4 regions of the Macrococcus psychrotolerans genome follow, and region 1 is predicted to be linked to each of the others. Evidence: riboswitches for the same ligand, from Rfam matches in the RefSeq annotation. Region 1 holds a riboswitch; each other region holds the start of a gene.
The links. Region 1 has a riboswitch for thiamine pyrophosphate ahead of QA539_RS00715 (thiamine phosphate synthase). Riboswitches for the same ligand answer to the same signal wherever they lie in the genome.

Region 1 (7,700 bases):
TCTGTCATAGCGACTCATAGAAATTCCAGGCCTTCCGTAGGGCTCGATGCTTGTGCTGTATATTTCTTAGGGATTCTCCCGGCAGCAGCGCCAAGGAAACCGGCATGAACTGCGAGTTTCATCGCTTCAGCCATCTTCACAGGGTCTTTCGCGTGACTCACTGCTGTATTTAATAGCACGGCATCTGCACCAAGCTCCATCGCATATGCAGCATCGCTTGGTGAACCGATACCTGCGTCTACAATAACAGGTACACTGATGGCATCAATAATATAGCTTAAGTTCAAGGCATCATTAACACCTAGACCTGTCCCGATAGGTGAGCCGAGTGGCATTATTGCATGTGCACCAAGCGTTTCAAGTTTCTTCGCAAGTACAACATCACATTGAATGTAAGGACAGACAATAAATCCTCTCTCTAGCAGAATTTCACACGCTTTATACGTCTCAATCGCATCGGGTAATAATGTTTTACCGTCCCCAATAATTTCAACTTTGATCATATCGCACATCCCTGCAGCTCGGGCGATCTCAGCAATTTTTACAGCCTCTTCTGCAGTCTTAGCGCCGGCTGTATTAGGGAATGTAATATATTTATCTAAATCAACAGATTCTAATGGATTCGGTAAGTCTTTATCATAGAGGTTCATGCGTCGCACAGCGAACGTTAATGCATTCGTTTCGCTTGCATCTACCGCTTCACGCTGTATATCACCATTTTCAAATTTTCCTGTACCAAGGATGAGTCTCGATTCAAGTTCTATTGGTCCAATCTTTAGCATATTAACCGCCTCCTACAAATTCTAATAATTCTAATCGTTGTTCTGGTCTAATTTCAGTCTCATCCCACTTGTCTTTTTGTACGGGCATATCATCGATTACGATAACCGCACGCTTTAAATCGATATTCAAAGTTTCTAAAAATGGAACAAGCATCGTTTCTTGTGTTTCGTACAATTCATCATTTAAGTATAGTTTCATGTATATCCTCCAGTTTAAAATGATCTTTATATTTCATTGCAAGCGGATGCTGTTTATCGAACATAAGTTTATGCATCAGTGCTCCGGTAATCTTCGATAAGAGGATGCCATTACGATAATGACCGGTTGCGACAAATAGATTATCACGGACCTCATCGATTACTGGTCGCTGCAGTGGGTTATCGGGACGAAAGCCGCATCTGCTATCGACAATTTCACCATTCATGAGTTCTGGTAATAGGTCCAGCGTCATTTCTTTTAGCCAGTCGATACCTTCTTCACTTACTGTATTGTCACCATTCATCGATGTCGTTGCACCTATCACATATAAATCATCTGACTTCGGTACGATATAATGCCCATTTGTCTGGAACAATGTCTCTTTCATATCTAATGTATGGTGATGTATCGTCATCACTTCACCTTTTACACCGTGCATTTCAAGATGGATACCAAGAGATTTAAGGATGTCACCTGAATACATACCTGCTGCAACGACGATTTGCTGTGCTTCATATGTTTGCGAGCTGGTACGCACATTAAATCCATCATTTGCTTTCACGTCTATTACGCGATCGTGAATAAACGTAACATCTTCATTTAATGTCATGAGTGCCTGATGGTATTTAACAGCATTGACTTGTCCATCTGTCGGAATCCACATCGCAAGGTCATGATTGCGGATATAACCATGTGCAAACTCATCCAAACGATTTTTAACTAACTCTGTTGTCTTAAACTGTGCATTAAGAAAATCATACTGTTGAAGTAAAGATTCATGCTCGCCATGTGAAGCAATCTTTAATAAACCATGCTGCTGATAATCGATTACATAACCTAAATGTGCCAATTCATCAGCAAAATCTTTCATCATATGTTGCCCTTCCATAGAAAACTGGAAGAGAGGGGAATCAGAATAAAATTCATTTTGTGCACCAAGCATACCGCCAGCAGCATGCGTCGCTCTGCATCTACTAAAATCATCAATAATGGCAATCGAAATACCTTCTTGTTTTAAGTGATAGCATATACTCTGGCCAATAATGCCGCCACCGATAATTAAGACATCGAATTTCGTAACAACCACTCCTTTCGAACGTGCTCAAGATGTGCCTTATGCTGAAACAAACGAATACCACTGAATCCACTAAATCGAGTATCAAGCTGATGTATCGTATGTTCATCGATACCACCGATTGCAACAATCGGGATATCATATGAAAGTACTGTGCCAATTACAGACGCACTTTGAGGTGTGAGACCTGGCTTTGAAGGCGTAGGGAAGACGTGACCGAATATACAGTAATCAAGCACGCCATCAATCAGGCGCACGCTGTCCTCACTGTGCACACTCATACCGACACGAAATTCAGGATGTTGTTGCTTGAATGCTATCGCATCACCAGCACGCTCCTTAAAATGGATGCGTGTCAGACCATGCTTTATCATCAAATGAGGTGTATTATGCACAATAATCTTAGAAGGATCTATGTGCCGTTTCAACTGCATAATAAATACATCCAGCGCATCATCACACGCATCTAGACGTAGAATCACACCATCAATCAAAGCTTCTACATCCACAATCGACTGTATAACAGCATCACTCGGTTCCACGAATGGTGTAATCATATAAAACATAAGCAACCTCCAAAAAAAGACCACCCGCAAACAAACTACGGGTGGTCAAAATATATAAAAAATATATAAATATTTATAATTATATAAATGATAACTGCTTCCCTACGTTGGAATTATCCAAATCAGGTTATGAGAGTCAGACAAAGTCTTCTCAGCTCTAAGAGCACCCCTAGCCATATTCGATTATGTAATTAAGAATAGCACTCAATGGCTGATAATTCAAACTTCTAAATTTAAATGATAAAATAGAAAAAGAAAGGGGATGTAAAAATGAATGAAATAAATGAAAAACAATTAGCAGCATTGCTAGATGAACACGCTGAACTGCGTGAAAATATGAGTAACGGTGAACGAGATGATATAGATGAAGCACAATTAAAACAAGTAACGATGGGTAGATTACAAGAAGAACGCATGACATCTGAAGAAATATTAAGAGAAATCGATGAACAGGAATCACTAGATATAGAGAACGAAATCGCACATAAAGAAGTGCATATCTTCAAATATGTAATGTATACGATTGAAATCTATAAAGACGTCGAACTTACACTAGACAGACTTAGAAATTTAATGGCACATGAATATGCAGAGATGACAGAAGAAAGTCTGATTCATTATCTTAAAGACTATGAATCAGCAGGATATATCCGACTGAACGAAACAAAAACAGGTGTTACAGTATCTAAAACATTTCTCGGGGAATGTGCTTTAGCGTTAGTGAAATAAAGAAGCGGCTTGATTAGTGGCTTTTATTTGCTTACAAAAATATAAATATTAATAATTTATAATATCAAATACTTAGAAGAAAGATTAAGACATGCCTGTCATTCCAACAACTCAATATGTATAGATTAACCATAAAATAAACTTTTATAAATAATTATAAAGATATAAGGAAGGATAGCATGAATTCTAAAATAAGAAGTATGACTGAAGATGATATTCCAAAGATACAACACATTGCAAAACTCAGCTGGCATGATACATATGAAGGAATAATACCGCTTCATATACAAGATAATTTTTTAGAGATGGCCTACAGTTCATCTATGTTAGAAAAAAGGTTAGCGTTGACGAAAATGTATGTAGCAGAATTCGAAGATCAAGTTGTAGGCTTTGCAAATTTCAGCAAACCAGATGAGAATGGTATAGCTGAACTGGCTGCTATTTACTTACTCCCGGACTACCAAAATTTAAGGATAGGTAGCACGCTTATAAAGCATGGAATTTCACAGATGGAAGGAATAAAGTTTATAGACGTTGTAGTAGAGAAAGAAAATAAGGTTGGCTATAATTTTTATAAAAAATTTGGTTTTTTAGTACAGGACGAATTTGAAGATGATTTTGACAGTCACATATTGAAGTCGGTAAAAATGAGGTTAACATTATGAATACATTCCATATAGCTCTTAAACGTTTACCTGAAGAAGTGCAGGAGATGATTATGGACAAAAAGTTAAATGATGTACTTATGTATTTTATGGAACATGAAGTACAAGATTATTATTTGATGAAATACTTATCAAATATTGCACATCTTAAAGATGAAGTAGAATATCATGAAATGGTCGCAAGTATTTACCATTTTCATTTCAACTATGAAGTTGATGCATATGATGCAGCTTATTATCATTACTGGCGTTCGTTAGAGCTTACATCTTTTAACGATATAGAATTATTAGAAGAGTTTCTTCAAATTCTGGATGAACCTGATTTTGATATTATAGAAGAGGAAAATATTGAATATGTAAAAAATCAGATAAGACTATTAGAAAAGGAGTCTATTATCAGAATTTGATGATACGATAAAACCCCCAACATATAAATGTTGGGGTTTTATCATAGTCTTTATAGAGTACGATTCTCTCATATCATTTGTTGCCTATAGAATATCATATTTCATTATGAATGACTTCTCTTGTTCTGTCTTGCGCTCGTAATAAAGCCGATTGCTAATATTGAAAGTAGTACACCCCAGAAGATTAACTGCCATGGTAATGAATGTGGGAAATCATGTGGTAATACGTGTATCGAATCATGTGCGAGCACCAGTACAACAAGTTTCACACCGATCCATCCTACAATAGCGAATGCTGCTGCTTCAAGTCCTGGATATTTCTCAAGCAACTTGATGAAGTATGTTGCAGCGAATCGCATTAAGATAACACCTAACATTCCTCCCGTAAACATTACTGCAAATTGTCCTGCATTAAGTCCCATAAAATCCGGACCAACGTGAGGTAGTGTAACAGCAATTGCGATTGCTGCAAGCATTGAGTCGATCGCAAAAGCTATGTCTGCGAACTCAACTTTCAGTACAGTCATCCAGAAACCGCTGCCTTTCGATTCGTTACCTTCTTCTTCAGCAATATTCGGTACGGATGGATCATCTGCGTGATCTTTCTTTTTAAAGTATGTGTATAAACTCTTCGCGGACATAAATAGCAAGTATGCTGCACCAGCTGCTTGTATCCACCAGTACTTCGCAAGTACTGTAATAAAGAATAGTGCAATTAATCTAAACACAAATGCACCGACTAAACCATAGAATAAAGCTTTCTTTCTTTGTTCTTCAGGTAGGTGCTTTACCATTACTGCCATTACGATGGCATTATCTGCTGCTAGCAACCCCTCTAATAATACTAATACGACAATTACCCATGCATATGCTAATAAAATACTTGGATCCATATGTTCACTCCTTAAATTTTGAATATAAAAAGACCCATGCCAAAAAGTATTGGCAAAGGTCTCGCTGAATGTACATTCTTATAATGCCGGAAGTGTGTACTTCGTAATGACGACATTATAATCGGGTTACCCCTTAGCTACTCCCCTTCGACATAAGTCTTAGGATATTCGATTGATTTGATATAACTATAGCACATATTTTTTTAATTTACCATGTTAATGAAATGGTAATTATTTTTTGCGTTTATACAGATAGATAACGACTGCAGTTATCAGTATTGCCATTACGATATAAAGTACATTAGAGTACATATCAAAATATTGCAGTACTTTCTCCCAGTTCTGTCCAAGCGCCATACCTAAGTATATGAGAACGGCATTCCAGATAATTGTTCCGACTGTTGTGTAGAGTATGAAAGGAACGATGGACATCTGACTGAGTCCTGCCGGGATAGAGATTAAGCTTCTGATAAGGGGAACAAAGCGACATAAGAATACTGCTGTATAACCATATTTATTGAACCATTTGTTTGCTTTATGAATATCTTCGATGTCGAGTCTTAAGATGAAACCATATTTATCGATAATCTTTTCTATTCTTCTGAGGCCTAGGATATGACCTAAATAATAGAGGATGACTGCACCTCCAACTGCGCCGAGCGTAGAAGCGATGAGCATTCCAGCAAATGATAGTTTTGGGGACTGATCAACCATAAATCCGCCAAACGTTAATATAACTTCTGATGGAATCGGGGGGAACACATTTTCAAGTAGGATGAGTAAGAACACACCAAAGTAACCGAACTGTTCCATGACATCCATAATCCATTGCTGCATAATAGCCTCCATATAATTCTGTATAAAAGTAATATAACCCAAATGTTTAGGTTTATAAAACGAAAACAAATAGGTATGGCAACGATTTTAAGTGATTTAAAACAAATCGATATCATAAATAGGATAGAAAAGGGTATATTTAAAACAAATAAAAATTATTTTAGGAGGATATTATGGCACAATTTAGAAAAATATCAGAAGAAGAGTTATTTCCAACGGAACAATTAGGACCAGAAATCGAAGGGACGGTATTATTCCCGACACCTAATGGTATGAGTGAATTGCAAGGTGCGTACATTGCAACAAGTGAACGTTTATTTATGAATGTTGATATGGGAGAGCGTGTTTATGAACGAGTGGTTGGCATGCATGAAATTCACGGAGTTGCAAGTGAAGAGGATACATTGACTATAACGTTCGATATTGGACCGATTAAGATGGTGAATTTAAATGCTGAAGAATTGCGAGTTTTTACTGACTTTCTACAAAGTTATATTAAATAAATGATTTCAAAGCAGAGTATATGGTATCTCTGTCGTTTTCATGTAGTGAATGTTATATTAATAATAAACAGTTAAATAGAGAGGGAGTACAAGATGAAGTTTTGCGAGTTACAACCAGATGAATTTGAATCCTTTGTGAATGAGCATTTCAGTCATTACACACAATCAAGAATTCATTACGATTATAAAGTTGAGCATAATGAACCTGTACATATTGTTGGGGTTAAAGAGGGAGATGAAGTACTTGCTGCATGTCTATTAACGAGTGCACGCGCTTTTAAGTACTTTAACTATTTCTACTCGCATCGTGGTCCTGTGATGGATTATTCAAATAAGGTGCTTGTTGATTTATTCTACACAGAGCTAAGAAAGTATTTAAAATCACATAATGGTTTATTTGCATTGATAGATCCACATATTATTATGAACTATAGAGATCACGACGGTAATATTACGGAGTCAAATGATGTGGAAGGCTTTATTGGACAGATGGAAGGTTTAGGGTACCACCATCGTGGATTCCCAGTTGGGTATTCTAATGATTCACAAGCCAGATTCTTATCAGTGCTTAATCTTGAAGGTAAATCTGAAGATGAATTATTAAAGGAAATGGAATATAAAACGAGACGTAATATTAAGAAAACGTATGAGATGGGTGTTCGTTTAAGAGATTTATCGGTTGAAGAAACAGATAAATTCTTTGAATTATTTCAGATGGCTGAAGATAAACATGGATTCTCGTTCAGAGACTTTGATTACTTCGTTAAGATGCAAAAGATATACAAAGATCAATGTAGGCTTGTATTAAGTTACATTGATTTAGATGAGCATCTTGATATTCTGCATAAAGATTTAAAACAGAAAGAAAACGAATATAATAAAGAGAAATTGAAGTTGGATGAAAACCCTGGCTTCAGAAAATTACGTAATAAAGTTGATCAGCTTTCCAAAGCAGTTGATAAAGAGAAGAAGAAAGTTGCAGAAATTGAATCTTTAAAGCAGACAGATGGCAGAATTCTTCACTTAGCAAGTGCATTGTATATT
Region 2 (7,700 bases), 720 kb from region 1:
ATGAAAACCCTGTACACGAAGGGGCTTATCACTATGAATTCACTAAGGATGGCTATCATTTTACCTTTGATTCAAATGGTGCGCACTGGACTTGGGAATATAACCATACTGGATCAGCAGATTCAGAAGCATTCAGCTCAGTAGCGAATAACAACTTCAAACAGGAGGCACCTGCTGTACAAGCACAGGCTCCTGTAGCAAAGACACCTGCTCAAACGTATGTAGCACCTAAAGCGCAGACACCTGCTCAAACATATGCAGCACCTAAAGCGCAGAACTATCAAGCACAATCAACATATAAAGCGCCAGCTCAAACACGATCAGCAACTTCACCAGTAAGTGTTAACTCACATTTACAAGCAATTGCTCAACGTGAATCTGGCGGAAATATCCGTATAATTAACCCAACTTCTGGCGCAGCAGGTAAATACCAATTCTTACAATCTACTTGGGATTCAGTAGCTCCAGCTGAGTGGAGAGGCGTATCTCCAGCATCAGCACCTGAAGCAGTCCAAGATGCAGCCGCTGTTAAGTTATACAATACAGCTGGTCCATCTCAATGGGTTACAGCTTAATCTTAAGAAATAAAAAATGAATGTGCCGTTTGGCACATTCATTTTTTATTTCTTAAGATATTCAAAAATTCGTTTTGCGTTATCTGTATTATCCATATTACCTCTCCAAGTTTGTGCACCTGGACCATATCCATAGACGTTTACATCTTCTCCTGTATGGCCATTCGTTGTCCATCCTGTGTAGCTACGTTTGTTAACTGTCGCTTCAATTGCATCCTCAATCTTTTCATCATCTTTTTTAGCAACAGCTTCTTTTATGGCTTTCATTTCAGCAGCTTCTAATGCAAATCCAATATTTTCTGTGATTATTTTATCTATATTTGCATCTTTTTTCAGCAACGCTGCGCTCAAATATTCAGGAGTATGCTTCATCTGTTTGATAGGATCAACAAGGAAGTTATATTCTCCACCTTGTCCCATCGACATTCCACCTGTAGAGTGATCGGCAGTTGCAATGACTAACGTATTACAGTCTTTCTTCGCAAAGTTAATCGCTGTCTGGAAAGCTAAGTCAAAATCCTTCATTTCGCTCATCGCACCTGTAATATCATTTGCATGTCCTGCCCAGTCAATCTGAGATCCTTCAACCATCAGGAAGAACCCATCTTTATCACCGCTTAATTTTGTCAAGGCAGTTTCGGTCATATCTTTAAGTGACGGCATACTTTCATTTCGATCTATCATCTTCGGCATCCCACCTTGTGAGAACAGACCTAGAATTTGTTGATTCTTAGATTGCGCTGCTTTTGTCAAAGAAGCTTTATCTGTGACATAGCGATATCCATCTTTTTGGAATGCTTTGACTAAATTTCTATCCTTACGTTCAAAGTATTCTTTACCGCCACCGAGCAGTATATCTACTTTGTGCTGTCCATTTATCATTTCATCATAATAATCATCAGCAATTTGCGGCATATTCTTTCTAGAAATGTCGTGTGCCCCAAATGCTGCAGGAGTCGCATGTGTAATCTCACTTGTCGCAACTAAACCCGTAGCTTTACCTACTTCCTTCGCCTGCTCAAGAATAGTCTTTACTTCTTTCTTCTGTTTATCAACAGCGATTGCATTATTATAAGTTTTAGTACCGGCGCTCATCGCTGTCGCTGCAGATGCTGAATCTGTAATATTCTCATGATCATCATCAGCAATTGTGCGTTGTGCACCTAGTAAATAATGGTCGAAAGCAACTGGATCTAATTCATGTGTCTCTTCCTTATCTTCCATGTATCGATATGCTGAAGTATAAGAAGGACCCATGCCGTCACCTATCATAAAGATAACATTTTTTGGTTTCTGTTTATTGCCACATTGAACGACCTCTGATTTTACACCATTATTTTGTGGCAAAGGTTTTCCTCCCGCAAATGCAGTGGTCGGTGCAATTGCAGATAAAATTGTAGATACAGCTAATGTTCCAGCTGTAATATAACGAAATCTAGTCATTAATATTCCTCCAAATGTAAAAGAAATTTTTATTACTTGTTTAGATTAACAATCAATTATTAAGAGATTATAATACCTTTGTAAATAATTTATTAAGGATTAATAAATATATGTAAATAAAAATGGTTGAGACTAAAATCGTCTCAACCATTTTTATTTATTCACTTTATCAAAGTTGTCTTCGAAAAAATAACGCGTAAACGCATCAAATGGCCATATACGCAGAGCTACTTTACCCACGACATCGCTTTTATCAATAAGTCCTAATTCTCTTCTACTATCAAGGCTGACTTCCCGATTGTCTCCTAATACCAGGTATTTACCTTCAGGAATCTTCTTATTACCGTCCGCATTTACTAACATATCTACAGTAAAATCATCCGTCAGCTTTTCATTCGTCTTGTTCTTGCGATTTTCTTTCAAATAATCTTCCTGAATATACTGTCCATTTATATAGAGTTTATCATTCTTATATTCAACCGTATCGCCAGGCTTACCAATCAATCGCTTTATATAGTCATTTTTAGTATCTGTATGAAAGACAATAATATCTCCACGATCAATGCTACCTGTCTTTGTCGCAATCTTATTGATAATCACGCGCTCTTTATCCTTAAACGTCGGGAACATAGAGTCACCATTGACTGCATACGTTGCAAATAAAAATGTATGTACGATATAGAAAACGACAAGTGCAACAAGTATTGATATGATCCATTCTTTTATCTCTTTTAACATATGTTATCTCCTTATTTCAAAATTCTATGCTATTATACCATTAATAATATATAAAAAGATAATGTCATACTGCCATACTTTAGATGTATAAACCAATTATATAAATTCTGATTTCCTGCGCAGAGGATAAGATTTAAATATACGGCTTCCTACTAGCCCAACAATTAGACAGATTACCGCAATAACGCTACCCCATCCAATAATCTGAAGTGGTTCGTTAAAGCCGAACATCACTAAAAATCCAGCTAGAGGACTCGCTGTTCCAGGTGCATCATTAATCATTCCAGAATGTGCAATAACCATACCCGCAAGTGCACCACCGATAAAGTTACAAGAATAGATCGGTACAGGATTTAAGGATATAATATCTGCCTGTGATAACGGTTCGATGCCAACAGCTAAGATAGAGGCACGATCTCCTAACTTTAATTTATAGAACATCGTTGAATTAATAAACGCTGAACTGAATGATACCATTGCAGCAATCGCCATCGGTAACCCTGTCAGACCAAGTAGTGCTGTTAGAGCCATCGAACTCAGTGGTGCAGTTCCTACAACCGTAATAATACCACCAAGCACAAATCCCATAACCAGCGGACTCGCATCTGTAGATTGCTGTATCACTTCACCAATTTTAATTAGCGTATTATTTACTAATGGTGTAACAAGCATTGCAAGCATACGTGCAAGCGGCGCGATAATAATAATTCCTACAATTAGATCAACACCTTCAGGCACATATTTTTCAGCATATTTCATAACATAACCAACGACATACCCTGCAACGAACCCGGGTAATAAATCAAGGCCCCCACAACTTGCTGCTATAATGAGTGCATAAACGGGAGATACACCAATAGATAAAGCAACTAAACCAGCTGCTGCTACACCACCGAGACTTCCGGCTGTATCTCCTAATTCTTCTAGAAACTTTATTCCGAATATATTTCCACCAACGTATTTCTGAAACGCCTCGACAAGAAATGTTGCAATCGCGGCATTCGCTAATGCCCCCATCGCCTTCATACCAGATGGTGCTTTATACGTAAATAACGTAAACAGCACAAGGACAAGGAGTAAGAAACCTGTTCCAATCAAAATATCCACATCAACAATCCCTTCCTGTTTTTATAATATATATATGTGTTCTTATTATAGTAACAAAAAATAATCGATTGTTGTCGTATACATTTCACACTTTTCGAAATTTTCTTTTTAAATAAATAATAAAGAAGAAGCTAAGCATCCGCTTAGCTTCTGACTTTAACTATTCTAACATTACAACTTACTTCACTGGAATGTCCCAATGTGCTTTAAATTCACACATCTCCCAGAACATATACTCGTAGTAGCTTGTTTTAACAATAATCTCCTCTAAATCTGCAAGTACACGCTCCGGCATACCTTCAGCAAGCTCATCCATCAGTGCAATTGCATCATTCATAAGTTCCGTAAATGCTTCCCCTGAATATGTTTCAATCCAGTCACGATATGGATTATTATCATCTAATGCGCCGTCCTGCTCCGCTAAATGATTCCCGATATAGTTATAACTCCATGCGCACGCAAGCAGACACGCCGTAACATGTTCGGCACCACCACGCTGTGCATGGTTCAGCATATAGCTCGTATACGCTGTATTCACTGATGCCGCTTCAGTTGCTTCTGATTCACTTTCAGAAATGCCAAACTGTTTCGCATAGCTGCGATGTAAATCCATCTCCATAAACAACGTACCATGCAGCAGTTTAGAGAATATGCCCATCACACGCAGGTCAGGTGCCTTCGCACTCCCGATCGCCATTAATTTAGCATAATCAATTAAATAAACATAATCTTGTTTTAACCAGAACTGAAACTTTTCCTTCTCAAGCGAACCATCACCTAGCCCCTTAACGAAAGGATGTTCCAGATAAGAAGCCCAGATCGGTTCGACACGCTTTAATATGCGCTCAGTAAACATGTTATTCCTCCTCAATAAAAAATGCCTATACGCAGGTATAGGCATTAAGCACTTCCCTACGCTGGTATAAACCAAACAGGTTCAAAGGGTCGGATTACTCCTCTCAGCACGAATGCACCCCTAGTGACATTTTTTATTTTTATTTGTAGTATAGTATAATCGTATCATATTAAATATTTATCTCAAGTCATTATAATCATAATCACTATCGGTATTATAGGAAACACAATAATCATAAATGCGATAAACCATGCAGCTGGTCTTGCCATATTGAGTGTCATCCCAAATTCAGATAATTTTGGTACCCACACGTTATCATCTTCTTTATTATAATAAAACAGTCCCCATATGTAATTTTTTTCATTATGATACGGTGCTTTATCATTTAAAGCGGCTGAGGCACGATACTTCTTATCATTGCTAATCTGCTGAATAATACCAAATATCACCACGACAATTGATATAAATATAATACTTTCCATTATATAAGGTGGCATATATTCTTTCCCGAACAGAACAGGTCTTACGAGAATGAAGATAAATAAAATTGTCATAATAAATGATATGACGTGCAGTAACATCTCGTTATTGCGCTTCGTATCTGTCGCATACTTTTTCGAAGCTTCTTTGTTTGCCGGACTCACATTTGACTGGTAAAGTGATAACCCTTTGCTTGAACCCCATAACACAAATATCATAAAGAGTGCTATGCCTGAAGGGAAGAATACAGTTATTATATTTTTATCACTCCAATCATCCGGTACACCATTAAGCCCCCAGTGCGTCGCAATTGTGTCAGGTATTGTATGATAGTTCATTGCAACATATATTACCGCTGCCATGAGCATTACGAATTGTATCATATAGAAGTATGAAGTCGTCGAATTTTCTTCATCCATTAAACTTGTATCTACAGCTTTATACATTTTAATGTCTGCCATCCAGTCTTCTTTTTCTTTTAAAGATCTCATCTGATTAAATGCACTTCTATATATCCAGATCATTGCGATAATCAATAGGAATATAAGTATCGTAAACAGGATAAACTGCAATTCAGATTGTAATATCGTCCTCAACAATAAATGAATAACTGCAAATAATATACTGATAATGAATACATTTCGTTTATACGTTTGCGCAATATTTCTCACCTTACTATCATTACGCTTACTGTCCGGAACATACACACTAAAGAGAATATTTCTTCTGATATATCGTGCATTCAGTAAAAAGAGTAGACCTGTACAAAGTAAGATAATAGTTGTAATAACGGCTTCCATATTATTCACGCTCCTCTAATTTTTTTAATAAGTCTGATATATCGACCTGCTTGCATTTCGCTTCATCGATTATCGGCTTTAATCGTTCCAGCAAATCTTCCTGTTCGGCTTTCGTAGCAGCCTTCAATGCATCCGGATGAATGATCGCACCTGACTTAGGCTGAACGAGTATCAACCCCTTATCTTCCAGGTAATGGTATGCTTTATTCACAGTATGCATGTTAATTTGTAATCCACGAGCTAAACTTCTGCTTGAAGGTAACGCATCATATGGCACTGCATTTTCTGATGCTATATTCGCAATTATCGCATTCGCAAGCTGCAAATATACAGGAGTCGTGCTCCCTTCATTTAATTCAATATATATTGTCAACACCCCTTTTTGTTATACATATTATAGAACAATTTAAAATACAAAATAAAAAGTTTCTGTTATATATTTAGTATAACAGATGATGGCGAAATTTCCATAAAAAAACTGAGACTTTATCGTCTCAGCCCTTAATTAATTCAACTTCCAAATATCAGTCGCATATTGCTGTATCGTTCGGTCACTAGAGAATTGACCCGACTTCATTATATTCGTCAAGCTCATCTGATTCCACTTCCTCTTATCCTGATATGTTGCCATCGCAGTCAAATGAATATCAACATATGAGTTAAAGTCTTTAAGCAGGAAGTACGGATCATTGTTTGTCAGTACATGGTAGTACAGGTCATTAAATGCATAGTTTCTGCCGAACTGTTCATTGATAAGCGCGTCCATCGCATTTTTCACACGTGAATCCGTCTTATAGATGTCCTCTGCTCGGTAGCCACCATTTAACTGATAATTAATGACTTCTTCAGAACTTAAACCAAAGATAAAGATATTCTCTTTACCTACAAGCTCAGCAATTTCAACATTCGCACCGTCCATCGTACCAAGTGTAATCGCACCATTCATCATCATCTTCATATTACCTGTCCCTGATGCTTCCATCGATGCAGTTGAAATCTGTTCTGATATTTCTGCTGCCGGCATAATATCTTCAGCTAATGTCACATTGTAGTTTTCTAGAAATACAACTTTAATTCTATTATCAACATCTGTATCATTATTAACTACATTTGCAACAGCATGAATCAGTTTGATCACTTCTTTAGCAATATGGTATCCCGGTGCTGCTTTGGCACCAAAGATAAATGTTATCGGTTGTATTTTTATAGACGGCTTACGCTTAATTTCATTATAGAGGTAGATAATACGCAGTAAATTCAATAATTGTCGCTTATACTCATGTAATCTTTTCACTTGCACATCAAATACAGAATGTTCATCTACTTCAATGCCTGTCTTATTGTAGATGACCTCTTTAAGTGCTTTTTTATTGTGCAGCTTCACTTCAGCTAATCGATCCAGGAAAGCATCGTCATTATAATAATGCATCAACTGCGTTAATTCCTGAGGATGTTTCACCCAGTTATTTCCGATAGTATCACTGATTAAGTTTGACAGCTCAGGGTTAGAGGTCATCAACCACCTTCTATGCGTTATACCGTTCGTCTTATTATTAAATTTCTCTGGCGTCAGCTTATAGAAATCATTAAATGTATAATCTTTAATAATTTCAGAGTGGAGCGCAGCTACACCGTTCACACTGAAAGAACCGACGATAGCAAGCTTGCTCATATGAACCACATTATTACTGATGACTGCAA
Region 3 (7,700 bases), 380 kb from region 1:
TGCATGCGACAGAGTTCCAGAAAATGAATGCTCAAATTAAAGTGGATAAGCGAATTGCTTATATTAGCAATAGTAAATTACAAGGAGCCGATGTTGCTGCTACGGATTTACGAAGTGGCGCCGCACTTGTTCTTGCAGGTCTTATTGCAAAAGGCTATACTAAAGTAACTGCACTGCATCACCTGGACCGAGGCTATGTTGATTTCCATAAGAAGCTTCGCAATCTTGGCGCAGAAATTGAACGCACAGGTGATACAAAACAATTAATCAAAGCCTAGGAGCGTATGCATTATGAAGTTTAAACAGCCTATTTATAAACAAAAGGTCAGTAAAATCGGAGAAACAGAAGTTCTTCGCCGTACTGTTCCAATTTATATTACACTATCCATTATATTTGCATTAATGATTGTACTATTTATAGTTGGAATGATGATTGGATATGGCATTCTCCACTCACCGATTGATATATTTAAACCTTCTACATGGCAACATCTTAAAGAACTTACTGGGAGTGACAGCTAATGGAAACTTTATTGTCTTTTGATGAAATTAAGAAGATTATTCCACATCGTTATCCATTTTTATTAATCGATCGTATTACCGAACTGGAAGAGGGTAAACGTTGTACGGGAATTAAACAAGTAAGCGGTAATGAACCTTTCTTTCAAGGACATTTTCCTGAATACGCAGTAATGCCCGGTGTTCTTATAGTAGAAGCACTGGCACAAGTCGGTGCAGTTGCAATGTTGAAACTAGAAGAGAATCAAGGAAAACTTGCAATGTTTACAGGGATTGATAAGTGTCGTTTTAAATCTCAAGTCACGCCTGGAGATACGTTAACGTTATCCGTTGAGATGACACGTGTTAAAGGTCCTATTGGTAAAGGTACCGCTACGGCGAAAGTCGGAGATAAGCTCGCTTGTAGCTGTGAAATAAGCTTTGCGATTATCGACAAGTAGGTTAGTTAGAACAGTAAAATAAAAACACCCGAGCGATGGTATTTCTGTATCGTTCGGGTGTTTATTTATTATTCATTTTCATCTTTTAATTTTGGTTTTGACTGCATCTTTCTATTAAATGCTTTAATTAGAGCCTGGCCAGATAAACCTTCGTTTACCAATTGCTCTAATAGCTTTTCTGCATATGTCTGTCTCAACGTGTAAATATGGCATTCGAAGATTACAGAAATCTTATCATTCAACTTCTGAATGTCCTTAATTGTAGATTCAAACATTGCAGGGTCATTGGAGGCACGGGTAATAACTATACGTGTATCAAGAATAGTTTCGTTGTGCATATAGGTTTCCATCGTCTCCAGATGAATTTCATCGATCAATATTTCAAGTAGCCAACCTGTCCCGCTATTTTCTTTGTTTATTATTACCCCATCATACAACGTGTATTCCTTAATCGCTTCATCTTCAACGAGCTGAAATCTAATTGCTTTGAACGTTTTCATGTATATCCCTCCATTATCTATTATAATTCTTTGAATAAATTTTTCAAATTACAATATTTAAAAAATTAAGTTAATTTTAAGATGTTTTTTAATATATTTGCTCAGTTTTTAAAAAATTATATAGATTTCTATACAATTTTTAAATTACTGCAGTTTTTCAAAGTTTAATTTTTGCTCTATAGTTTATGGGAAAGGAGGTGAAGATGTGATAAACAAAGCGATTGTAGCTGGACGCTTAGTAAAGGATCCATCGTTACGACAAGTAGCAAATAATACGACTATCGCTACTTTTTCTTTAGCAGTTGATCGAGGAGTTTCTAAAAATGGTGAGCGTTCGACGGATTTTTTGATGTGCAAAGCATTTAACAAGACCGCTGTAAATATAGGAAGATATTGTAGTAAAGGAAGTTTTGTTTGTATAACAGGTCAATTCCATAGCAATCGTTACGAGAAAGAAGGAAAGACGCATTATTCTACTGAAATTTTAGTTGAAAATATTAAGTTTCTACCAAATATCGGAGCAAATAAAGCTGAGAAGAATGAATCAAGGTCGGATGCTGTATGGAACAGCTTACCGGATGAAATTAAAGATAAAGTAGCTCAGAATCTTATTGTGAAAGGTACAGAGCAGCTTATTCAGTCTACTGCAGAAGAACGATGGAATAGTAAACTTTTTGGTATAGAACGTGGAGAAGAAAAGACACCGAGTGAGTATGCTGCTCAGGCAGATGAGATTATTAAAGTTGCAACAAACAATGAAGATCAAAAAGATGTGTCAGCTGAAAGTGAAGAAGAGCTTCAAGAAGACGGCAATCAAACAGAAAATACATCTGTATCAGATGTGACAGACTCCAGTACACCATTTTAACACCATTTCATTACTCACATTTAACCCTCATTCAAATACACCCCATACCCCCCAGTAGCGCTGTGCTGAACGCTACTGGGGGGTTCGATGTTAAATTGATATGCTTTTGTAATATATTTGTAATTATAAATCATCTTCCTGTAACCAAAGAAATATCAATACGTGTTAAATTTATATCATTCAATAAAAGACAAATATAATTATTAATATAAATTAAGAAAATTATCGGAGGCAACACTCACAATGAAAAAAATTACTGCACTTACAGGAATGGCAATTTTAGCTACAGGAATTTCAGCACAGGCAGATGCAAAAGAACATACAGTAACTTATGGGGAGTCACTTTGGTCAATCGCAGATAAATATGACACTACAGTTGAAAGAATTAAAAAAATTAACAAAATAGAATCAGATATCATCTTACCGAATCAAAAATTAGAAGTATTAGTTAAAGGTAAATATGAAGTCCAAAAAGGAGACACTTTAGAGAAGATCGCTAAAAAGTTTGATACTAAAGTTGCAGATTTAAAGAGATGGAACAATATTGAAACAAATAAAAATCTTAAAGTAGGTAAACTGATTGTTGTTGATAAAGAGGAAAAAAGACAAATCGTTACGCAAACAGCTGCTCAGCAAGCACCAGTAACTGTACAACAACCAGTGGCGTATCAAGCACCGGTAGTCAAAGCCCCAGAGCAAACAGCTAAACCGGCAGCACAACAACCAGTAGAGCAACCAGTCCAACAAGTAGCACAAGAGCAAGTAGCGCAACCAGTGGCACAAAAGCCAGTGCAACAAGCACCGGTCCAACAAGTAGCACAAAAGCCAGTAGAGCAAGCACCGGTCCAACAAGCAGCACAAAAGCCAGTCCAGCAAGCAGCTCCTGCTGGAAACTCATCAATGGATGCACATTTACGCGTTATCGCACAACGTGAATCAGGTGGCAACCCTAATGCTGTTAATGCATCTGGATATTACGGATTATTCCAATTTTCACCATCAACATGGGCATCTGTAGGTGGAACAGGAAATCCTGCAAATGCTTCAGTTGAAGAACAATGGAAACGTGCAAGAATATTATATCAAACTGCTGGAGCTTCTCAGTGGTCAACGGCGTATTAATTAGTCAGAAATTTAACATAACACTTAATCTTTTATATTGTTGCAACCTATGAAATATGAAATTTTAATGTAGTTAACGTATTAAAAATTGTAGATAATCTTTAGGAGGACTTTTCCAGATGAAAAAACTTTTAGCGGTAACGACAGTATTTGCAGTAGGTGGAACATTTGCAGCGACTCAAGCGGATGCAGCACAATATAGAGTAAAAAGTGGGGATTCTTTATGGAAAATCTCTCAAATCTATGGGACGTCAGTTCAAGCATTAAAGCATGAGAATGGATTGAGATCTAACTTAATTCATGTGAATCAAGTATTAAATATTAATGAGAATACAACAAAACGAAATACTTATAAATCAACATATAAATCTGCATACACAGCACCTGTAACTACAGGTTCATATTACCGCATCGTTCCTGGAGATACTTTGGGCAAGGTTGCATCACGTTACGGTGTATCTGTTGCGCAGCTTAAAGCATGGAATGGTTTGCATTCAGATTTAATTATTGCTGGACGTACATTGAAGGTTAATGGACCGGCTGTAGCAGCTGCACCCGTTACAAGAACAGCATATCAAGCACCAGTTAAACGTGCTGTTGCTAAGTCAGCATACCAAGCACCAGTAAGACAGACTGTTTATAAGGCATCGACGACAAAGCGTGTGACTACGACAAGGACACAAGCACCGGCTGTTCGTGTGAACAACGGATTAAACTGGGCAGCATTAGCAAGATGTGAATCTGGTGGCAATCCATCAATTAATACAGGAAATGGCTACTATGGAATGTATCAGTTCAATTTACAGACATGGCGTGGTGTCGGTGGAAGTGGTTATCCACACCAAGCTTCTGCAGCAGAGCAAACGAAACGTGCTCAAATTTTATACAATATGCGCGGTGCGCAGCCATGGCCAGTATGTGGGGCACGTTTATAGTAACGATATTAGAACTCTAAGGTGTATTCACTTTAAAGTTCTTTTTTTGCATTAATCCATTAACTTCGTTACACTAATATTAATATACACACTAGGGGTGCCTTGCGCTGAGACGGCTTTTGCCGAACCCTTTACCTGATCCGGATAATGCCGGCGTAGGAAAGTCGTGCTAAGTACCCGTTATGTGTATTTAACCTATTTCCTATCAGGAGATAGGTTTTTATTTTTAGGAGGGATAACGTGTTTACGAGACAGTTGAAAAAAGAAGTAGAACCGATTATTGAATCGATTTATAATGATCCTTTTATTCAAGGTATTATTCATGGGGATCTAAAGAAAGAAGCAGTAAAACATTACTTAAAGGCAGATAGTTTATATTTAAACGAGTTTGCAAAGATATATAGCCTACTTATTCCGAAACTTAATGATAGAGAAGGAATTCAGTTCTTACTCGGCCAAATCGATTTTGTTATGAATGGTGAAGTGGATGCGCACTATACATTAGCAGACTATGCAGGTGTTGATTATAAGACAGTGATTGAAGAAGGAGAATGGTATCCATCAAGTGATCATTATATTAAGCATATGTATTACAATGCCTACCGCTATAGTGATGCGAGCTTTACGATATGTGCGATGGCACCTTGTCCATATGTCTATCAGCAGCTGGCACTAAAGATTGCTGAACGTAATGACCTGGAAGGTAATCCGCTAAAACCTTGGGTCGACTTTTATTGTACAAATATGGATGAGCTTATCGGTCATTTAGATCGCTGGGTAGATGAGTTCAGTGAAACAGCTTCTGATGAAGAACTAAATATATTAAGAAAGAACTTTGTTGAAAGCTGTATTCATGAGAAGCGCTTCTTTAATATGTCCTATAACATTGAAACATGGGAGGGCTATTGATGAAAACAGCATTATCGATTGCCGGAACCGATCCTACAGGAGGTGCTGGGACGACAGTAGACTTGAAAGTCTTTCAGTCACGCGGCGTATACGGGATGAGTGTAGTAACAAGTCTTGTTGCACAGAATACATTAGGCGTGCAGGATGTCTTTAACCAGCCTGTGGACATTATACAGAAACAACTTGAAAGTGTATATTCAGACATTGTTCCGGATGCAGTAAAGACAGGGATGTTAGCAACAAGTGCAGTGATGGACGTGGTGAGGCCGTATATAGAACGTTATAACATCCCGTATGTCATCGATCCTGTGATGGTGGCTAAAAGTGGAGATTTGTTGCTTGATGAAAATGGTCAAAATGCTGTGCGTACAAAATTACTGGATATTGCGACAGTGGTGACACCAAATATACCTGAACTAGAGAAAATTGTTGAAATGAAGGTGGAATCAGAAGAAGATATCTCACGTGCAGGAAAAATATTTATCGATGAAATTGGTTCTCGAAGCGTACTTATCAAAGGTGGACACTTAAAGGGAGATGCGACAGACTATCTCTTCACAAAGACGGGATTAATTACTTTGCCTGGAGAACGTTATAATACGAAGCACACACATGGCACGGGCTGTACTTATTCAGCTGTCATCACAGCAGAACTTGCCAAAGGGAAGAGTATAGAAGATGCTGTGCGATTAGCGAAGCGCTATATGGATATGGCCATTAAGTACACTCCTGGAATTGGTCATGGCCAGGGCCCAGTAAATCACTTTAAGTTTCAGGAGGTTGAATAATGACAAAACTCACTCAACTTCGTAAAGACAACCCGTTGATCATCTGTATTACGAATGATGTCGTCAAAAACTTTACAGCGAACGGTCTGCTCGCACTTGGTGCAAGCCCTGCGATGGCGACAGAACGTCAAGAAATGGATGAGTTTTTAGCGTATGCTGGTGCGTTACTGATCAATATAGGGTCAATTGAAGAAGGGGATAAGGAAAACATGTTACAAGCGGCTGCATTTGCAAATAAACATCATGTACCTATCGTACTTGATCCTGTCGCTTGTGGTGCATCTAAGTTTCGTAAAGACTTCTGCTTAAAATTGCTGAACGAGCATCATATTAGTGTCATTCGTGGGAATGCGTCAGAGCTTGCAGCATTAACAGAAGATGCCGCAATGAAAGGGACAGATGCAGATCAATCGCTATCGACTGAAAGCGTTGCGCGAAGAGCATATGATAAGTTCAATACTGCGATTATCGTAACCGGTGCGGTTGATGCAATCTGTCAGGATGGACAAATCGCTTTAGTGGAAAATGGGACACCGCTCCTGACGAAAGTCACAGGAGGAGGATGTTTATTAGGAGCAGTTGTTGCAAGTTTCATATATAATGAAACTAAACCTTCATTAGCATTATTAACAGAAGCAATTGCGACTTATACGATTGCGGCAGAACGTGCTGAGCACAGTGCTAATGGGACCTTGCCAGGACATTTTGCTGTGAATTTAATAGATCAGCTCTATTTAATTCAACAAGATGATATAGCAAAGGAATCACGTGTGAAAGAAGTGTAGCTTATGTTTAAAAGAGAGATGCTTCATGTATATTTCATTGCAGGGACTTCTGACGTTCCTGACGGTGACTTAGAACGTGTGCTAAAGGAAGCGCTTGAAGCAGGAATTACAATGTTTCAGTTTAGAGAGAAAGGTCCGAAAGCAAAGATGGGGCAAGAGAAACAACTACTTGCTGAACGTTTATTTAAGCTATGTAAAGACTATAAAGTTCCATTTATCGTCAATGACGATGTTGCACTTGCTAAAGCAATTGATGCAGACGGTATTCATCTTGGACAGGGTGATGAAAAGATAGAAAATATCATCGATGACTTCCACGGAAAAATCATAGGATTGTCTGTCGGTAATTTTGAAGAGTATGATCAGTCAGATTTAACACATGTGGACTATATAGGTGTCGGTCCTGTATATGAAACAAGTAGTAAGAGTGATGCGAAAAAGCCCGGTGGTATTGAACTGATACGTAAGATGCGTCTCCATGATGAAGACATTCCAATTGTAGCAATTGGTGGAATAACAAGTAGCAACTGTGAAATGATTATCGCTTCAGGAGCAGATGGTATCTCTACCATTTCATCTATTACAAGAAGCAGTGATATTAAGCAAGTTGTTACAGATTACTTACAGTATTATAAGTAAAAAGTAAAATATCATGGTTTTTGTTTATGTATACCTAGATTTATGATAAAATAACCTCTATGTGAATAATATTATGAGGTGAAAAAATGAAAAAGAAGTCGATATGGCTCCTAGTATTTACTGCAGCGATAATTTTATCTGGCTGTGACTATTCAAAAGAATCAAACCGTAATGGATTTTTCTATGATACATTTG
Region 4 (7,700 bases), 160 kb from region 1:
TCTTTGGAGATGGTGCATCTAACGAAGGTACTTTCCATGAAGGGCTTAACTTCGCATCGATTTTAAACTTACCTGTTATCTTTATCTGTGAAAATAATGGATTTGGCGAAGCAACCCCTCATAGTTATGCTTCTGCTTCAGAAACAATTGCGGAAAGAGCGTCAGCATATAATATGCCGGGTCATCTAGTGGATGGTAAAGATGTAACTGCTGTCAATGAAAAAATGATAGAAGCGGTGAAAAGAGCAAAAGCAGGTGAAGGCCCAACATTGATTGAATGTAAAACATATAGAAATTATGGACATTTTGAAGGAGATAACCAAAGTTATAAATCGGATAAAGATGAATTACGTGAAGTAGATCCGATTACGATTTTTAAAGATAAGGCACTTGAAGCGCAGTGGTTTACTGAAGAGGAAGCCAAAAAAATTGAAGACGAAGCAAAAGCGTTAATAAAAGAAGCGGTTGAATTTGCAGAAAATAGTCCATTACCAGATGAAGCATCTTTACTTGAAGATGTTTATGCAGATTAAGGAGGAATAATAATGAGTAGAGAAATTACTTATATGGCTGCAGTAACTGAAGCTATTGATCAAGCGATGGAGAAAGATGATACAGTCATTCTGTTAGGTGAAGACGTTGCCGGTGGGAATACGATTGAACATCTTGAAGGCGATGAAGCTTGGGGAGGTGTATTCGGTTTAACGAAAGGTATTGTCGGTAAGTATGGACGTGAGAGGGTTATTGATACACCAATTGCAGAACAGAACTATGTGGGTGCAGGAGTTGGTGCAGCAGCTACAGGGCTGAGACCGATTGTTGAACTGATGTTTAATGATTTTATCGGATATGCGTTAGATGCACTTCTGAACCAAGGGTCAAAGATGCGTTATATGTTTGGTGGCAAAGCTAAGATTCCGATGACTTTGAGAACCGTTCATGGTGCAGGCGCTTCTGCTGCTGCTCAGCACAGTCAATCATTATACGGAATGTTTGGTGCGATACCTGGAATAAAAGTTGTGGTGCCATCAAATCCTTATGATGCGAAAGGCTTACTTTTAGCTGCAGTAGAAGATGATAACCTCGTCGTATTTTCTGAAGATAAAACTTTATATGGCATGAAAGGTGATGTGCCTGAAGAATATTATACAGTGGAAATTGGTAAAGCGAAGATTATTAGAGAAGGAGAAGACTTGTCGATTGTTGCAATCGGTAAGATGGTCCAAATTGCTCTAGAAGTTGCAGATGAACTGGAAGCTGCAGATATTTCAGTCGAAGTTATTGATTTAGTTACTGTTTCTCCATGGGATCAAGAAACAGTACTTAACTCCGTGAAGAAAACGAACCGCCTTATCGTGATTGATGAAGCAAATCCTCAGAGTAGTACAGGGCACAGTATTTCAGCTGTCGTCGGCGATAAAGCTTTTGATTATTTAGACGGACCTGTCAAAGTAATTACTGCACCTGCGACACCAGTGCCATTTGCATCAAATTTAGAGAAACTATATATTCCAAGTAAAGAACGTGTTCTAGAAGAAGCAGATGAAATAATTCAAGACTTAAGAAAGTGAGGTGTGATTCATGAGTTCAAGAATAAATATGCCGAAATTAGGAATGACAATGACAGAAGGTACTATAGATGAGTGGTACAAATCAGTCGGAGATGAAGTGAAAAAAGGAGAAGCGGTCTGTATGATTGCTTCTGAAAAACTAACTTTAGATGTTGAAGCACCTGAAGATGGGATTTTAACAGAAATTACAGTGGAAGCTGGAGGCAGAGCTAAAGTTGGAGAACAGATGGGATTGGTTGGAGACTCATTAGAGGATAACCAGTCTCCTGAACGTTCAAATCAATCGACTGATGATGAAGCGATAAGTGAATCAGGTGAAGAAACGAATGAAAGAGCCGCAATAAAGGATGCGGCCGAGAAATCTCCTAGCTTTAATAGAAGTCATGAGGATGAATTGAATAAGAAAGCACGCGATGAGGACACTCCTACATCACAAAGTAACTCTGAAAGCAACCGAATCTTTATTACCCCACTTGCCCGTAGAATAGCTGAAAGCAATGACATCTCAATTGAAGAGGTTACAGGGACTGGCGGTAATGGCAGAATCACAAAGAGAGATATAGAAAAAGCAATTGATCACGTAAAAGTAAGTTCGACGACTGAGTCTACTGAAGCTACTCAAGTAACGGCAGAAGGCAAGCCATTATCGAATATGAGACGTGCGATTGCTGACAACATGATGCATAGTTTACAGTCAACCGCACAATTAACGTTGCACCAAAAAGTAGAAGCAGATGCGTTGCTGAAATTTAATAAGAAGTTAAAAAAAGAGGTTAGCAACAATGAATTAGATATTAAAGTAACAGTTACCGCACTGATTACAAAAGCCGTTGCATTAGTACTTAAAGATGATGCAAGAATGAATGCAACTTACAGTGATGAGAAGTTATACCATCATAAAGATGTGAATATTGGAATTGCAACAAGTCTGGAAGATGGACTGATGGTTCCAGTGATCCATAACGCTGAAAGTAAATCTATAGGTGAAATTTCAAGTGCCATCGAAACTTTATCTGCTGCGGCGAGAAATGGAGAGTTGTCTCAAGGTGCAATGAAGGATGGAACATTTACCATCACAAATATCGGTGCAGGCGGTATAGAATACTTTACACCGGTACTTAACGCACCGGAAGTTGGGATACTAGGGGTTGGTTCATTACAAAGTGAAGTAGCATTAAAAGACGGCAAACCGTATGAGAAAAAGATGTTACCTCTGAGTCTCACTATTGATCATCAAGTTATAGATGGTGCAGATGGAGCGGAATTCTTGAGTCGTATTAAAACATTTATCGAGCATCCATATTTGCTGATATTGTAGATAGAGAGGGCATAGCCCTCTCTATATTATTTTGAACATGCACAAAAGATGTATAATTCAGCGACTTAACGTATAATAAAGGTAATTGACTTAATGGAGGAATTACGATGAACAAATGGATTAAACGTGGAATCGTTGTCGGTGCAGTTGGTTTTGGTGCCGTTCAATCAGTGAAATATTTAAAGCAGAATGAACAAGTGAAACAACGTTTGAATGATCTTAAGAATATCAAAGAATATAATGATCTGCGTATTGCACTGATGGAGGTTATTGAGGCATTTAATAACCCTAAGCAATTAGAATCGAAATTTGCAGAAGATGTGCATACTGAAAGCAATGAACAGACAAGCAACGCGCAAGCTACACATACAGAAGAGCCTTTCATTGCAGATGCAGTGAAACGTGTATTGGATACAAAAGCCGTTGAAGATCTTCTTGGTGATAAAGCTGATATCGATATGATGAAATCATTGATCGATGAAACGAAAGAAGTAGAGAAGCTCGTGCGTAGCTGGTTTAATTAATATTTGCAACATGAACAAATCAGTGATATTGTTTATGTGTACAACTTAATAAGACGATTGCTAGGGGAGCTCTTATGAGCTGAGAAAGGAATATCCTTGACTCTTTGAACCTGTTTGGTTAATACCAGCGTAGGGAAGCGAGCGTGTATACTTATGATATTTTTTTGTCGTGAAACTTCACCTCCTAGTAATGAATCTAACTAGGAGGTTTTTTTGTATGGTAAATTTGAAGAAGTCATTTCCAGCAAGTAAGAGAATCTTTAGAGCGGGTAAGGGCGAGGATACGGATATTAAAGTACCTTTCCGTGAAATTACATTAACGGATACTGTGACAGATCAAGGCACTACTTCCAATGCACCAGTTGTTGTCTACGATACGGGTGGTGTATATCACGATGATGCATATAATATTGATGTTGAGCGCGGTATCCCTAAATTACGTGAACGATGGATTGATAGCCGTGACGATGTAGAACAATATACAGGACGCAGAGTACTTGCGGTTGATAATGGTTTTAAAGATATCACGCATAATAAGTTTGTAGAGACGCCATTTAAGTATGATCCAAAACGTGCGCGTGATGACAAAAACGTGACACAGATGCATTATGCAAAGCAAGGAATCATTACGAAAGAGATGAAATTTGTCGCGATTCGTGAGAACGTCGATCCTGAATTTGTACGTAGTGAGATTGCAAGAGGGCGAGCAATTATTCCGAACAATATTAATCATCCAGAATCTGAACCGATGATTATTGGTAAGAACTTTAAAGTGAAGGTTAATGCGAATATCGGAAACTCTGCAGTATCATCATCTATCGAAGATGAGATTGAAAAGATGGTGTGGGCGACACATTGGGGAGCCGATACGATTATGGATTTATCTACAGGTAAGAATATTCATGCGACACGTGAATATTTACTGAGAAATTCACCGGTACCTGTTGGAACAGTACCTATTTATCAAGCATTAGAAAAAGTGGATGGCATTGCTGAAGATTTAACGTGGGAAGTGTATCGAGATACGTTGATTGAACAAGCTGAACAGGGCGTAGACTACTTTACAATTCATGCGGGTGTATTGTTAAGGTATGTGCCGATGACAGTAAATCGTCTGACTGGTATCGTGTCACGTGGAGGTTCGATTATGGCACAGTGGTGTTTAGCTCATCATGAAGAAAGCTTCTTATACACACACTTTGAAGAAATTTGTGAAATCTTAAAGACTTATGACATTGCAGTATCACTTGGTGATGGTTTAAGACCAGGTTCAATTTATGATGCGAACGATGAAAGTCAGTTGGCGGAACTGAAGACGCTTGGTGAACTAACGAAGATTGCCTGGGCACATGACGTTCAAGTGATGATAGAAGGACCAGGACATGTGCCGCTTCATAAGATCAAAGAGAATCAGGAACTTGCAGATTTCTATTGTAATGAAGCACCATTCTATACGTTAGGACCATTGACGACAGATATTGCACCTGCATATGACCATATTACATCAGCGATTGGCGCTGCAAACATCGGTTCATACGGAACAGCGATGCTATGCTATGTTACACCGAAAGAACATCTCGGACTACCGAATAAAGATGATGTAAGAACAGGTGTTGTAACATATAAGATTGCTGCACATGCAGCGGATCTTGCGAAAGGCTTACCAGGTGCTGATGAACGAGATAATGCTATCAGTAAGGCACGCTTTGAATTCCGCTGGATCGATCAGTTTAATTTGTCGCTAGATCCAGAACGTGCGAAGGAATATCATGATGAAACACTACCTGCTGAAGCGGCGAAAGTCGCACACTTCTGTAGTATGTGCGGACCTAAATTCTGTTCGATGCGTATTTCCCATGATTTACGTAAAGATAAAGGAATGCAGGAAATGGCTGATAAATTCAAAGCACAAGGTAGTGAAATTTACTCTTAGAATTTGCTGTGAATCGGAGCGCAGTTTATTCATATATAAAAGCACCACCCTTATACCAGGGCACTGCACCCTTACTAAGGGAGCTCAATAAAAACACTATTTTCTAGGCTGCTAATTTCCTATATTCTATAGGGGATAAGTAGCCTAGTTTTTGTTGAATTCTAACTTTATTATAGTTTTCAATGTAATTTTCGACAATATCTATTACAATGGTATTAGAGCTTCTAAGCTCACTGTTTAAGTAGAATGTTTCACACTTTAGAGAGGCATGAAAACATTCTATTGGGGCATTATCAGCTGGCGTTCCCTTACGGGACATGCTTCTGGTAATGCCTTTTTCTGTACATAGGGCATAGTATTCATAAGAAGTATAAACACTTCCTTGATCACTATGTAATATAGTACCTGGTTCCAATTGAAGTTGTTTTAATGTCTCATTTACTAATTCTTGATTTTGTTTATTACCGATTTTATATGCCACAATTTCACCATTGTAAGCATCCATGATAGATGAAAGATACAACATTGTATTCCCGAAGGGTAAATAAGTGATATCTGTTAAAAGTACTTCTAAAGGTTTCTCTGCTTTGAAGTTTCTATTTAATAGATTATGTGTTTTATAATATGCATTCCCTGGTCTTTTCGATTTTTTCATTCGTACTTTACAATTTAAATTATGTTTTTGCATAATCCTTTGTACTTTTTTGTGATTAATTGGTTTATTATTTTTTCTATTTAACAAGGCAGTTATTTTTCTATAACCATATGTAAAACGATGTTTCTTACATAGTTCTATAATTTCTCGTTCATCCTCAGATATACTGAAATCTTTGTTTTTCCATCTGTAATAATTTGATTTTGGAATATCTAAAGTTTCTAAAATGACTTTCACTGTATATTTAGATTTCAATTCATTTACTAATTCAACAACTACCTCTGGGACCACTTCCTTTCCAATTCCTTGTACTTTTTTAAAATTTCATTTTCTACTTCTTTGCGCTTTAATTCAATTTTTAGCGTCTCAACAGTACTCAATTCTTCATTTCCTTTTCCGTAGGAATATTGTTTACCTACTTGTTGATTGAATCTATGTGTTTCCCCATTTCTATACCATTTCCACCACACTTTAACTTGAGATTCATTTTTAATATTTAAAGCATCCATTATTTCTCTTGTACTATATCCTTTAAGTTTCATTTCTACTACTTTATATTTTATTTCAACTGAATATGCCACTCTTTTCATAGAAAAAACACCTCCGTATAAATTCATTTTAATATGAATTCAACGAAAGTGTTTTTATTTTACTCCCATATCATGGGGTTAGCGCACCAGACCGGGGTGGTGCTTTATTTTATATAGTCATTGAAATTTTGTACATTGAAAGGAAATTTATCTGCTTCAATATTATTTTTCAGTTCTTGTAAAGAAACGAGTGCGAAATTTGCGAGTTGAAATGGATAGTTGAACTTTGCACTATTTTCCAGGAACATATCGTTATTTCTAAGGATCCATTCGTCACTATCTGTCTTCACATAGTCTAGATCTAAGTCTAGATAAGCAATGTTCCCATCTGTATCGCGCTCACAAGGAGAAGAAATGTTACAAAATATCTTGACCGGCTGATAAGTCTTATCTAAAGCGATAGAAACAGAATATCCGTGGATTTTTGAAAGAAAATGGAGCGTTTCATATTGCAATGGAATATCAATATTTCTAATAAAGTGTCGGAGTATTGTCGTTTCATCACAGATGACAAGAAAGTATTCATCTGTTTCTTTTATCAGGGTACCTTCTACCTCGATGTGAGGTCGATGTGGATATTTGTGGGATTTAATCTTTAACTGTTCCAACAATGAACCTCCTTATCTTATTGTGAAGTACAAATCCAATTATAATATGAATTGTAAGCCTTTGCATAGTGAGAGAAAGAATATTTATAAAGTATTGGTAAACATTTACGAAACTTTAAATGAGCTGTAACACGATTCTGATAACTATCTAGTAATATTAGTGGAAATCGTAAGAATGATACGTAATCGTTTGAAAGTACTCAGTATAATGAGTAATGTACAGGTATTTATGGAAGTAAGGGAGCAGTATGGAACGTTCGATCGTTATATATGGCACTTTACGAATGGTATGCCGGTAGTTAAATTTGTAGGGCCTGTTATTATATATGGGTACCTCGGTGCAATTGGTATTATTCAGGATAAACTGAAATAGAATAAATAAAAGTGCTGAACCTATGGGTTCAGCACTTTTTATCTTTTGATAGTATAGGCGAGGACGATACAAATCACTGCTAAACATATTGAAACATAAGGTGTAATCGCAACATCAAAATTATTGAT

Region 2: linked by a shared signal. The riboswitch ahead of tenA (thiaminase II) and the one ahead of QA539_RS00715 (thiamine phosphate synthase) in region 1 are both predicted to bind thiamine pyrophosphate.
Region 3: linked by a shared signal. The riboswitch ahead of tenA (thiaminase II) and the one ahead of QA539_RS00715 (thiamine phosphate synthase) in region 1 are both predicted to bind thiamine pyrophosphate.
Region 4: linked by a shared signal. The riboswitch ahead of thiC (phosphomethylpyrimidine synthase ThiC) and the one ahead of QA539_RS00715 (thiamine phosphate synthase) in region 1 are both predicted to bind thiamine pyrophosphate.

Annotation. Positions count from the first base shown of each region.
Region 1 covers NZ_CP124591.1:143,009-150,708, forward strand. Annotated here, with positions in the region: gene QA539_RS00695 (HesA/MoeB/ThiF family protein) at 1-18, opposite strand, end outside; gene QA539_RS00700 (thiazole synthase) at 15-782, opposite strand; gene thiS (sulfur carrier protein ThiS) at 784-981, opposite strand; gene QA539_RS00710 (NAD(P)/FAD-dependent oxidoreductase) at 962-2,068, opposite strand; gene QA539_RS00715 (thiamine phosphate synthase) at 2,041-2,622, opposite strand; TPP riboswitch at 2,705-2,803, opposite strand; gene QA539_RS00720 (hypothetical protein) at 2,893-3,351, shown strand; gene QA539_RS00725 (GNAT family N-acetyltransferase) at 3,531-4,016, shown strand; gene QA539_RS00730 (hypothetical protein) at 4,013-4,423, shown strand; gene QA539_RS00735 (TerC family protein) at 4,528-5,316, opposite strand; gene QA539_RS00740 (DedA family protein) at 5,548-6,153, opposite strand; gene QA539_RS00745 (hypothetical protein) at 6,327-6,656, shown strand; gene QA539_RS00750 (aminoacyltransferase) at 6,750-7,700, shown strand, end outside.
Region 2 covers NZ_CP124591.1:858,196-865,895, reverse strand. Annotated here, with positions in the region: gene QA539_RS04390 (transglycosylase family protein) at 1-575, shown strand, start outside; gene QA539_RS04385 (alkaline phosphatase) at 621-2,018, opposite strand; gene lepB (signal peptidase I) at 2,172-2,756, opposite strand; gene QA539_RS04375 (PTS sugar transporter subunit IIC) at 2,853-3,863, opposite strand; gene tenA (thiaminase II) at 4,042-4,719, opposite strand; TPP riboswitch at 4,756-4,851, opposite strand; gene QA539_RS04365 (DUF1648 domain-containing protein) at 4,902-5,999, opposite strand; gene QA539_RS04360 (GntR family transcriptional regulator) at 6,001-6,372, opposite strand; gene QA539_RS04355 (glycogen/starch/alpha-glucan phosphorylase) at 6,505-7,700, opposite strand, start outside.
Region 3 covers NZ_CP124591.1:1,800,665-1,808,364, reverse strand. Annotated here, with positions in the region: gene murA (UDP-N-acetylglucosamine 1-carboxyvinyltransferase) at 1-278, shown strand, start outside; gene QA539_RS09455 (DNA-directed RNA polymerase subunit beta) at 292-522, shown strand; gene fabZ (3-hydroxyacyl-ACP dehydratase FabZ) at 522-959, shown strand; gene QA539_RS09445 (YwpF-like family protein) at 1,028-1,459, opposite strand; gene QA539_RS09440 (single-stranded DNA-binding protein) at 1,665-2,327, shown strand; gene QA539_RS09435 (LysM peptidoglycan-binding domain-containing protein) at 2,571-3,449, shown strand; gene QA539_RS09430 (LysM peptidoglycan-binding domain-containing protein) at 3,569-4,384, shown strand; TPP riboswitch at 4,468-4,563, shown strand; gene tenA (thiaminase II) at 4,625-5,293, shown strand; gene thiD (bifunctional hydroxymethylpyrimidine kinase/phosphomethylpyrimidine kinase) at 5,293-6,081, shown strand; gene thiM (hydroxyethylthiazole kinase) at 6,081-6,866, shown strand; gene thiE (thiamine phosphate synthase) at 6,870-7,505, shown strand; gene yidC (membrane protein insertase YidC) at 7,592-7,700, shown strand, end outside.
Region 4 covers NZ_CP124591.1:304,906-312,605, forward strand. Annotated here, with positions in the region: gene QA539_RS01605 (thiamine pyrophosphate-dependent dehydrogenase E1 component subunit alpha) at 1-533, shown strand, start outside; gene QA539_RS01610 (alpha-ketoacid dehydrogenase subunit beta) at 540-1,571, shown strand; gene QA539_RS01615 (dihydrolipoamide acetyltransferase family protein) at 1,582-2,889, shown strand; gene QA539_RS01620 (hypothetical protein) at 2,997-3,413, shown strand; TPP riboswitch at 3,466-3,566, shown strand; gene thiC (phosphomethylpyrimidine synthase ThiC) at 3,631-5,346, shown strand; one part of gene QA539_RS01630 (IS3 family transposase) at 5,450-6,321, opposite strand; one part of gene QA539_RS01630 (IS3 family transposase) at 6,321-6,591, opposite strand; gene QA539_RS01635 (DUF402 domain-containing protein) at 6,696-7,199, opposite strand; gene QA539_RS01640 (DNA-3-methyladenine glycosylase I) at 7,360-7,572, shown strand; gene QA539_RS01645 (MFS transporter) at 7,611-7,700, opposite strand, start outside.